DNA from 2 places in the Mesorhizobium sp. M0833 genome. Region 2 is predicted to be linked to the other one. Evidence: riboswitches for the same ligand, from Rfam matches in the RefSeq annotation. Region 2 holds a riboswitch; the other holds the start of a gene.
The links. A riboswitch is a leader RNA that binds a small molecule or an ion and turns the genes downstream of it on or off. The one in region 2 is predicted to bind S-adenosylmethionine.
Positions count from the first base shown of each region.

Region 1: linked by a shared signal. The riboswitch ahead of metX (homoserine O-acetyltransferase MetX) and the one ahead of NKH98_RS00905 (O-succinylhomoserine sulfhydrylase) in region 2 are both predicted to bind S-adenosylmethionine.

Region 1 is NZ_JAMYOQ010000014.1:39,246-43,974, forward strand. It holds gene NKH98_RS17480 (SDR family NAD(P)-dependent oxidoreductase) at 1-525, opposite strand, end outside; gene NKH98_RS17485 (DUF1330 domain-containing protein) at 822-1,118, shown strand; gene metW (methionine biosynthesis protein MetW) at 1,144-1,758, opposite strand; gene metX (homoserine O-acetyltransferase MetX) at 1,817-2,986, opposite strand; SAM riboswitch at 3,082-3,159, opposite strand; gene hisC (histidinol-phosphate transaminase) at 3,298-4,407, shown strand; gene NKH98_RS17505 (prephenate/arogenate dehydrogenase family protein) at 4,414-4,729, shown strand, end outside.
Region 2 is NZ_JAMYOQ010000001.1:196,126-200,854, forward strand. It holds gene NKH98_RS00900 (ceramide glucosyltransferase) at 1-499, shown strand, start outside; gene NKH98_RS00905 (O-succinylhomoserine sulfhydrylase) at 536-1,726, opposite strand; SAM riboswitch at 1,797-1,874, opposite strand; gene NKH98_RS00910 (2'-deoxycytidine 5'-triphosphate deaminase) at 2,010-3,104, shown strand; gene araD1 (AraD1 family protein) at 3,160-4,152, opposite strand; gene mmsB (multiple monosaccharide ABC transporter permease) at 4,344-4,729, opposite strand, start outside.

The sequences.
Region 1 (4,729 bases), on a different contig from region 2:
CATGAAGCGAAGGCCGAGGCCGAGCCGGTCGGCTTCCTTCTGGCTATGACCGGCCAGGAACATCTGCATGCGTTTTGCGCCGGCATAGCCGCCGGTATTGGGTGGCCCGCCGGTCAAGGCCGCGCCACTGGAGATCAGAACGATACGGGTTCCCGGCTTGAGCGGACGCCGCAGAGCGGCCCGGCAAAACAGGAACGATGCCTTGACGTCCGTGTCCCAATTTGCGGAGAACGCCTTCCAGTTCTGTTCGTGCAGCGGCGCGGAAGGGGCCAGCGCGCCTGCGCAGATTACCAGCACGTCCGGCTCCAGCGCGGCGAAGACCTTATCGGGGGCGGAGTCCACCGTCGCATCGACCGCGAGCGTCTTCACGCCCGAGACCTCCCAGGCAAATTGCGCCAGGGCCTGTTTTCCGCGGGCGACGGCCAGCACCGTCGCTCTCTCGTTGAGGGCGGCCTCCGCGATGGAGCGGCCGACCCCACGGCTGCCTCCTACGACTACAACATTCTGACCTTGCAACGATCCCATGGATCACCTCTCTGTTCCCGGCCGCCGGACCATCCAGGCGCGCTCATCGATAAGGACAGCGCAGGCGTGCGGAAATCATCGGCGCCAGGCGGAAATATTTTTCAGGTGACAGCAGGGCTCGCCCACGGCCCTGTTCGGAGCAGCAACGGCAGAGGCGCGTCGGTTTTGTATTCAGTGTCATTACCGCGGCGGTAATCGACCAGTGTGCAAGGTCTCGGCAAACTGCTCCCATCAAGCCGGTTGTCCGGCTTCGACCACCAGGGAGTACAGCCATGACCGCCTAGGCCGTCGCCCATATACGCCAGGTCACGCCGGGGCCGCAGATCGTCGAGTACCTGCACAAGATCGATGCGACGCTGGAGCCGTTTGGCGGGCGCTTCATCGTGCATGGCAGCGAGGTGGAAGTCGTTGAAAACACCTGGCCGGGCTACCTCGTCATGATCGAATTTCCAGACATGCAGCAGCCGCGCGCATGGTACCGCTCGCCCGCCTATCAGGAGATATTGCCGCTGCGCACCGACAATTCTCAGTCCGACGTGGTCCTGGTCGATGGCGTTGCGCATCCGCACAAGGCCACCGACGTTCTCGAATAAGGGGACGATCTGCGACGACTGGCTCTTATCGTTTCAGCAGAAACACCGCCTGCTGGCCGAAAAAATTCCAGAACCACCACGGCATCGAGAAGCCGATCCGCTGGCCATTGGCGTCGAGCGCGGTCGCCTTTTCCACCGTCGCGCCAAGCTCGTCGCACAGATTGACGAAATCGCGAATGGTGCAGAAATGGATGTTGGGGGTGTCATACCAAGAATAGGGCAGGTCCTTGGTCACCGGCATGCGGCCGTTGAACAGTAGCGAAAAGCGCACCCGCCAGTGACCGAAATTTGGGAATGAGACGATGGCGCGGTTGCCGATCCTGAGCAGTTCGTCGAGCACCAATTTCGGATTGCGGGTCGCCTGCAAGGTCTGCGACAAGACGACGAAGTCGAAGCCCTTGTCGGGATAGAATTGGAGATCCTTGTCGGCATCGCCCTGGATGACCGACAGGCCGCGCGCCACGCATTCGTTGACGCCGCGCTGCGACAGTTCCAGCCCGCGACCGTCGACCTTCTTGGTCGCCTGCAGCAATTCGAGCAGCAGGCCGTCGCCGGAACCGACGTCCAGTACCCGCGACTGCGGCGGGATGAGATCGGCGACGACCTCGAGGTCGACGCGCTGTGCGCGGTTGACGCTCATGGGCTCGTCACTTGCCTGGCGCATGGCCCTGATCCGAAAAGTCTGCAACTTTTCGGGGTCATGCGCCGAGCCCTCTGGCCCGCGCCGCCGAGGCGATGAAGCCTTTGATGGCGGCGAACAGTTCCGGCTCGTCGAGCAGGAAGGCGTCGTGGCCACGGTCGGTCTCGATCTCGACGAACGATACCGAGGCGCCGGCCGCGTTCAGCGCGTGCACGACCGAGCGGCTCTCCTCGGTCGGGAACAGCCAGTCGCTGGTGAACGAAACCAGGCAGAAGCGCGTCTTGGTGCCGGCGAAGGCATCGGCCAACCGGCCGCCATGGTCGGCGGCGAGATCGAAATAGTCCATCGCCCGGGTCATGTAGAGATAGGAGTTGGCATCGAAGCGATCGACGAAGGTCATGCCCTGATGGCGCAGATAGCTCTCGATCTGGAAGTCGGCATCGAAGCCGAAGGTCAGGGCTTCGCGATCCTGAAGGTTGCGGCCGAACTTGCGGTGCAGCGCTGCTTCCGACAGATAGGTGATGTGAGCGGCCATGCGCGCCACCGCCAGCCCCTTTTCCGGCCGCTTGCCGTGCTCGAAGTATTTGCCGCCATGCCAGTCCGGGTCGGCCATCACTGCCTGCCTGCCGACCTCGTGGAAAGCGATGTTCTGCGAAGAATGGCGGGCGCCGGTGGCGATCGGCAGCGCCGAGAAGACGCGCTCGGGATAGCTCGAGGCCCATTGCAGCACCTGCATGCCGCCCATCGAGCCGCCCAGCACGCTGAACAGCTGTTCGATACCGAAATGCTCGACCAGCATCAGCTGCGCGCGCACCATGTCGCGGATGGTGATGATCGGCAGGTCGAGCCCGTAGGGCTTCGCGGTGGCGGGATTGGTCGAGGCGGGGCCGGTGGAGCCGAGACAGCCGCCGATGACGTTTGACGAGATGACGAAGAAACGGTCCGTGTCGATGATCTTGCCGGGGCCGATCAGCACTTCCCACCAGCCCGGCTTTCCGGTCACCGGATTGGTGTTGGCGACGTGCTGGTCGCCGGTCAGCGCATGGCAGACGAGGATGGCGTTGGAGCGCTCGTCGTTGAGCGTGCCATAGGTCTGGTAGGCGATCTGGAACGGCGACAGCAGCGTGCCGGCGTCGAGCTTGAGCGGCTTGTCGGCGCCGAAACGCAACACCGGGCTCGAGGGCTGGTCGGCCTCGTTGTTGGTTTTTCGCGCGCGCAAAGCGACCATCACATCTCCTTGCCCGGCCTTCAGTTGTCCACCGCCGGTCTGGGCAACAACCAGCCAGGGCAACAAAAAACCGGCCATGCCTTCGCAAAGCCGGTTACAAGATGCAAACGGCCCTTTAGCAAGTTGTTTAACGTGGCTGCAAGCCGACCGGCCAAATCACCACGGAACTTTCGCTGCTCTTCTAGGACCGACGCATGGCTTCGTCAACGGCAAGTTCTTGATCCCGATTTGCCGGCCCTCGACATTCCGGGCCACGGCTTGTATTTCCGCTGCGGCCTCCGGATGGAGGCACTCTCGACGGATTTCATGGAATGAGCCAGATACCGGATCAGACACGCCCAAGGCCCCGCGCCGGCATCATGGATATCGAAGCCTATGTGCCCGGCAAGAGCACGGCGCCTGAAGGTGTCGCCAAGGTCCATAAATTGTCGTCAAATGAGAACCCGCTCGGTCCTTCGCCAAAGGCGATAGAGGCCGCGCGCGCGGTCGCCGACAAGCTCGCGGTCTATCCCGACGGCAGCGCCAGGCGCCTGCGGGAAGCGATCGCCGAGGTGCACGGGCTCAACCCGGCGAACATCGTCTGCTCCAACGGCTCCGACGAGATTCTGGGCCTGCTGGCGCAGACCTACCTCGCGCCTAGCGACGAAGCCATCATCACCGAACACGGCTTCATGGTCTACAAGATCTACATACAATCGGCCGGTGCCGTCCCGGTTACGGTCAAGGAGACCGATGAACGCGCCGATGTCGATGCAATCCTTGCCGCGGTGACGCCGCGTACCAGGATCATCTTCCTTGCCAATCCCAACAATCCAACCGGCACCTACGTGCAGTTCCAGGAGGTGCGCCGCCTGCATGCCGGCCTGCCGCGAAACGTGCTTCTGGTGCTGGATGCCGCTTACGCCGAATATGTCCGGCGCAACGACTATGAAGCCGGCGTCGAGTTGGTGGGCAGCGCGGAAAACGTGGTCATGACCCGCACTTTCTCCAAATTGGGCCTGGGCGGGGCGCGGATCGGCTGGATGTATGCGCCAACGCATATCATCGACGCGATCAACCGCGTGCGCGGGCCTTTCAACGTCAATGCGACGGCTATCGAGGCCGGTATCGCGGCGATCCGCGACCGCGTCCATATCGAGCGCAGCGTGGCGCATAACGAGACCTGGCTGGCCTGGCTGAGCGAGCAATTAAGCGGGCTCGGGCTGCGGGTGACACCGAGCGTCGGCAATTTCATCCTTATCCACTTTCCCGAGGACAAAAAGCATTCGGCGGCTGCTGCCGACGACTACCTCAGTGCGCGCGGCTACATATTGCGGCGCGTTTCCGGCTACGGTTTTCCGAACGCGCTGCGCATGAGCATCGGCACCGAAGAGGCCAACCGCGGCGTTGTCGCCGCACTCGCGACATTCCTGAAAAGCTAGAACACCATGACCTCACCGATGTTCGAAAAGATCGCGCTGGTCGGCATCGGCCTGATCGGCTCGTCGCTGGCCCGCGTCATCCGCCGTGAGGGGCTCGCCGGCCAAGTCGCGATTTCGACGCGCAGCGAAGCGACGCTGGCGCGGGCGAGCCTACTCGCCCTCGGCGACACCTACACGACGGATGCGAAAGAGGCGGTTCGCGATGCCGATCTGGTCGTCGTTTCGGTGCCGGTCGGCTCTTCGGGTACCGTCGCCGCGGAGATCGCGCCGGCGCTGAAGAAGGGCGCCATCCTCACCGATGTCGGCTCGACCAAAGCATCGG
Region 2 (4,729 bases):
CGCGCTTGCTGCCGAGATCGCCGAGGACGCCGCCGCGACCAAGCTGGTCAACGGGCTCGGACTGCGGGTCAATCTTGTCGCCTCTCCCTTCGAACAGCCGCTCGGCCGGCGCACGCTTGGCGAGATCTGGTCGCGGCAGGCGCGCTGGGCGCGGCTGCGCCGCGTCACCTTTGCACTGTTCTTTGCTCCCGAAATCCTGATCGGCGCGGCACCGCCGCTGGTGCTGGCGCTGATCGCGGCGGCTGACGCCGGCGTCAGCCTGCCGGCCACCGCCATCGCCGTGCTGGTCGCGGCCTACCTGCCGGAATGCGCCTTGGCCTCGGCCAAGAGATGGCACCTGTCGCCGCGCACGATCCCGGCGATGATGGCACGAGACCTGATGCTTCCCGCCATTTGGGCGCGCGGATGGCTGAGCGGCGCCGTCGACTGGCGCGGCAACGTGATGACTATCCAGACAAAGACCGTCGCGGAGCTGGAAGAGACCCCGTCCGGCGCCTGATCGGCACGTCCCCGCTCGCCTCTGTTCGGCCAGCCCTTATCCGGCAACTCTCAGTGCCTGCTCGATGTCTTCGAGCAGGTCGTCGGCGTCCTCAAGGCCGACTGACAGCCTGAGCGTTCCCGGTCCGATGCCGAGCTCGGCGCGGGCTTCATCAGTCAAGTTCTTGTGTGTGGTCGTCGCCGGATGGGTGATCAGGCTCTTGGCGTCGCCGAGATTGTTGGAAATCAGCACGACGTCGAGTGTGTTCTGGAAGGCAAAGGCCGCCTGCTTGCCGCCCTTCACATCGAAGCAAATCAGCGTCGAGCCGCCCGACATCTGCTTCTTGACCACGGCCGCTTGCGGGTGGTCGGCGCGGCCGGGATAGATGACGCGGGCGATTTGCGGGCGCTCGGCCAGGAAATCCGCGATGCGGCCGGCACTTTCCGTCTGCTGGCGTACGCGTAGCGGCAGCGTCTCCAGGCCTTTCAGCAGCGTCCAGGCATTGAAGGGCGAGAGGCTTGGGCCGGTGTGGCGGAAATAGTCATGCAGGTTCTCGTCGATCCATTTCTTGTCCGACAGAACGATGCCGCCAAGACAGCGCCCCTGGCCGTCAATATGCTTCGTGGCCGAATAGACGACGATGTGGGCGCCGAGTTGCAGCGGTTTCTGCTGCAAGGGCGTAGCGAAGACATTGTCGACGATCAGCCTGGCGCCGATCGAATTGGCAAGTGCCGCGACGGCGGCAATGTCGACTACCTCCAGCGTTGGATTGGTAGGGCTTTCCAGGAAAAACAGTTTGGTGTTTGGCTTGACCGCCTTTTCCCAATTGGCGATGTCGGTGCCGTCGACCAGCGTTGCCTCGATGCCGTATTTCGGCGCCAGCGTCTCGATCACCCAGCGGCAGGAGCCGAACAGCGCGCGCGCCGCCACGATATGGTCGCCCGCCTTGGCGCTACACAGCAGTGCTGCCGTCACCGCCGCCATGCCGGATGCCGTGGCGCGCGCGTCCTCGGCTCCTTCCAGCGCGCACATGCGTTTCTCAAACATGTCGACCGTCGGATTGGCATAGCGCGAATAGATGAAGCCCGGCTCCTCGCCCTTGAAGCGGGCCTCCGCCGCTTGCGCCGTCTCGTAGACATAGCCTTGGGTGAGATACATCGCCTCGGAGGTCTCGCCGAAGCCGGAACGCAGCGTCCCGGCATGCACGAGTGCGGTCTGAGGCTTCCAGTCGCGCTTCTTGGTCATCATTCCATCCAAACACCAAAATTGGTCCAAACAACAAAAAACCGGCCGCGAAAGTCGCAACCGGTCCATATGGCCTTGCGGCCCGACGGTCCTTTAGCGACTTGTTTAACGTGGCTGCAAGCCGACCGGCCAAATCACCACGGGATAACGAGCTTTAGACCCGCGCCACGCTTGCGTCAATTGCCGGCATGATTAAGAGGGTTGTACCAAGCAGGTGCCAAAGGCGTCCACGGTCGGACCTGCGACAGAACAAGACCTCGCCCGGCGTTCGAACGGAGCCAGACCCTTGCGGCAGACAGGCATTCTTCCCGATCAGGATATTTCCGCGCTGTTCCAGACGGGCGCGCTGAAATCGCCGCGCATGCTCGATGCCGATCAGATCCAGCCGGCCAGCCTTGACCTCAGGCTCGGCGACAAGGCCTGGCGAGTGCGTGCTTCCTTCTTGCCCGGCCCGGACCACAGGGTTGTCGACAAGCTCGACCGGCTGAAGCTGCACGAGATCAACCTCGCCGAAGGTGCGGTGCTGGAAACCGGCTGCGTCTACATCGTGCCGCTGCTCGAAAGCCTGGCGCTGCCCGCCCATATTTCCGCCTCCGCCAACCCGAAAAGCTCGACCGGACGGCTCGATATCTTCACCCGCGTAATGACCGACCGTGGCCACGAGTTCGACAAGATCGCCGCTGGCTATGAAGGCCCGCTCTATCTGGAGGTCAGCCCGCGCACTTTCCCGATCATCGTGCGGACCGGCTCGCGGCTGTCGCAGATCAGGTTCCGCACCGGCAATGCGCTCTTGTCGGAAAGCGAGCTGCACGAGTTGCACCGCGCCGAAATGTTGGTCGCCACCGAACCACCCAACATCTCAGGCGGCGGAATCGCGCTGTCGATCGATCTCGACGGCGACAAGGACGGGCTGGTCGGCTATCGCGGCAAGCACCACACCGGCCTGGTCGACGTCGACAAGCGCGCCGCGCAGGATGTCGTCGATTTCTGGGAGCCGCTCTACAAAAGCGGCGCCGGCGAGCTGGTGCTCGATCCGGACGAATTCTACATCTTGGTGTCGCGCGAGGCGGTCCATGTGCCGCCACTCTACGCCGCCGAAATGACGCCTTTCGACCCGCTGGTCGGCGAGTTCCGCGTCCATTATGCCGGTTTCTTCGACCCGGGTTTCGGCCATTCGGCGTCGGGCGGCACCGGCAGCCGGGCGGTGCTCGAGGTGCGTAGCCACGAAGTGCCGTTCATCCTCGACCACGGCCAGATCGTCGGACGGTTGGTCTACGAGCACATGCTGAAACGGCCGCAGGCGCTCTACGGCACAGATCTCGGCTCGAACTATCAGGCGCAGGGCCTGAAACTGTCCAAGCATTTCCGCGCCGCGCGATGAGTTTGGAACTGCCAATCTCCCCCACGAGGGGGGAGATCACGCTGTCATCGACGCCTCAAAGCGCCTTCACCGCCACCTTCACCGGCTGCTCGATTTCAAGCGGGTTGCGCAGCGGCAGGCCGAAATCCTGCGCCTCGATTTCGAATACGTCACCGGCCTCGGTCCTGATGCCGTCCGCGAAGGACAGCGTCGCCGTGCCGAACATGTGTACATGCACATCACCCGGCTGGCGGAAGGCCGAGTATTTGAAGTGGTGATGCTCGAGATTGCCAATGGTGTGCGACATGTTCGCCTCGCCCGACAGGAACGGCTTTTCCCAAAGCAGCTTGCCGTCGCGCAGGATGCGTGAAGCGCCGCGGATATCGGACGGCAGGTCGCCGATCAGGATCTCCGGGCCGAACGAAGCGTTACGCAGCTTGGAATGGGCGAGGAAGAGATAGTTCACACGCTCGGTGACGTGGTCGGAAAACTCGTTCGACAGGGTGAAGCCGACGCGGAATGGGGCGCCGTCGTCGCCGATCACATAGATACCGGCGATTTCCGGCTCCTCGCCGGCATCCTGGGCGAAGGCCGGCGACACAAGCGCCGCACCGGGCGCCACCGCCATAGTGCCGTTGCCCTTGTAGAACCATTCCGGCTGCACGCCGATCTGGCCCTTCGCCGGCTTGCCACCCTCAAGCCCCATGCGGAACATCTTCATGGAATCGGTCAGCTGTTCCTCGCCGTCCGTGCTGAGCTTCTTGTGCATGGAATCGCGGGTCGCGGCGGAGCCGAGATGCGTCAGCCCGGTGCCGGTGAGATGGAGATGCGCCGGATCGGGATGGTTGATCGGCGACAGCAGTCGTCCCTTCTTGTAGGCTGCGTCCAGATCGATGGTTTCGCCGAAGCCCTTGCGCTCGATCAGGGCGACAAGCCCGCTGCCGGTGCGCGCGGCTTCCATCGCCAGCGAATAGACGCTGCGCGCGCCGTTGATGACGCGGGTCTTGCCGCCGTTGCGGGCAACGACGCGGATCGTCTCGGCGTCGTCGAGGATCTGTGAGATCAGCATGGTAACCCTCTCTGAATTGCGGGCTTGGCGTGCCTTTCTTGGCAAACCCTGCCCGGCGCGGCTCGGACCGTTGTCCGCGCCTCGATTGAAATTCTTCGTCCGGATTGCGCTCGCGGATCAGGTCCCTCGAGGGACTTCTTTGCGCCGCCCGGCAGCGCCGCGATGTGACCCGTATGCCTCCTGGTTGCCTCTCAAGCCTTGTTCTTGTTGTAGACGTCGAAGACGACGGCGCCGAGCAGCACCAGGCCTTTGACCACCTGCTGCCAGTCGACATTGACGCCCATGATCGACATGCCGTTGTTCATGACGCCCATGATGAAGCCGCCGACCACCGCGCCGATGACCTGGCCGACGCCGCCCATCGCCGAAGCGCCACCGATGAACACCGCGGCGATGACGTCGAGCTCGCTGCCGAGGCCGGCCGCCGGCACAGCCTGCCCCAGGCGCGCTGCGATAATCAGGCCGCCGAGTGCCGACAGCACGCCCATATTGATGAACACCATCAACGTCAGCCGTTCGGTCTTGATGCCCGATAGCTGGGCTGCCTTGGCATTGCCGCCCATCGCATAGATGCGGC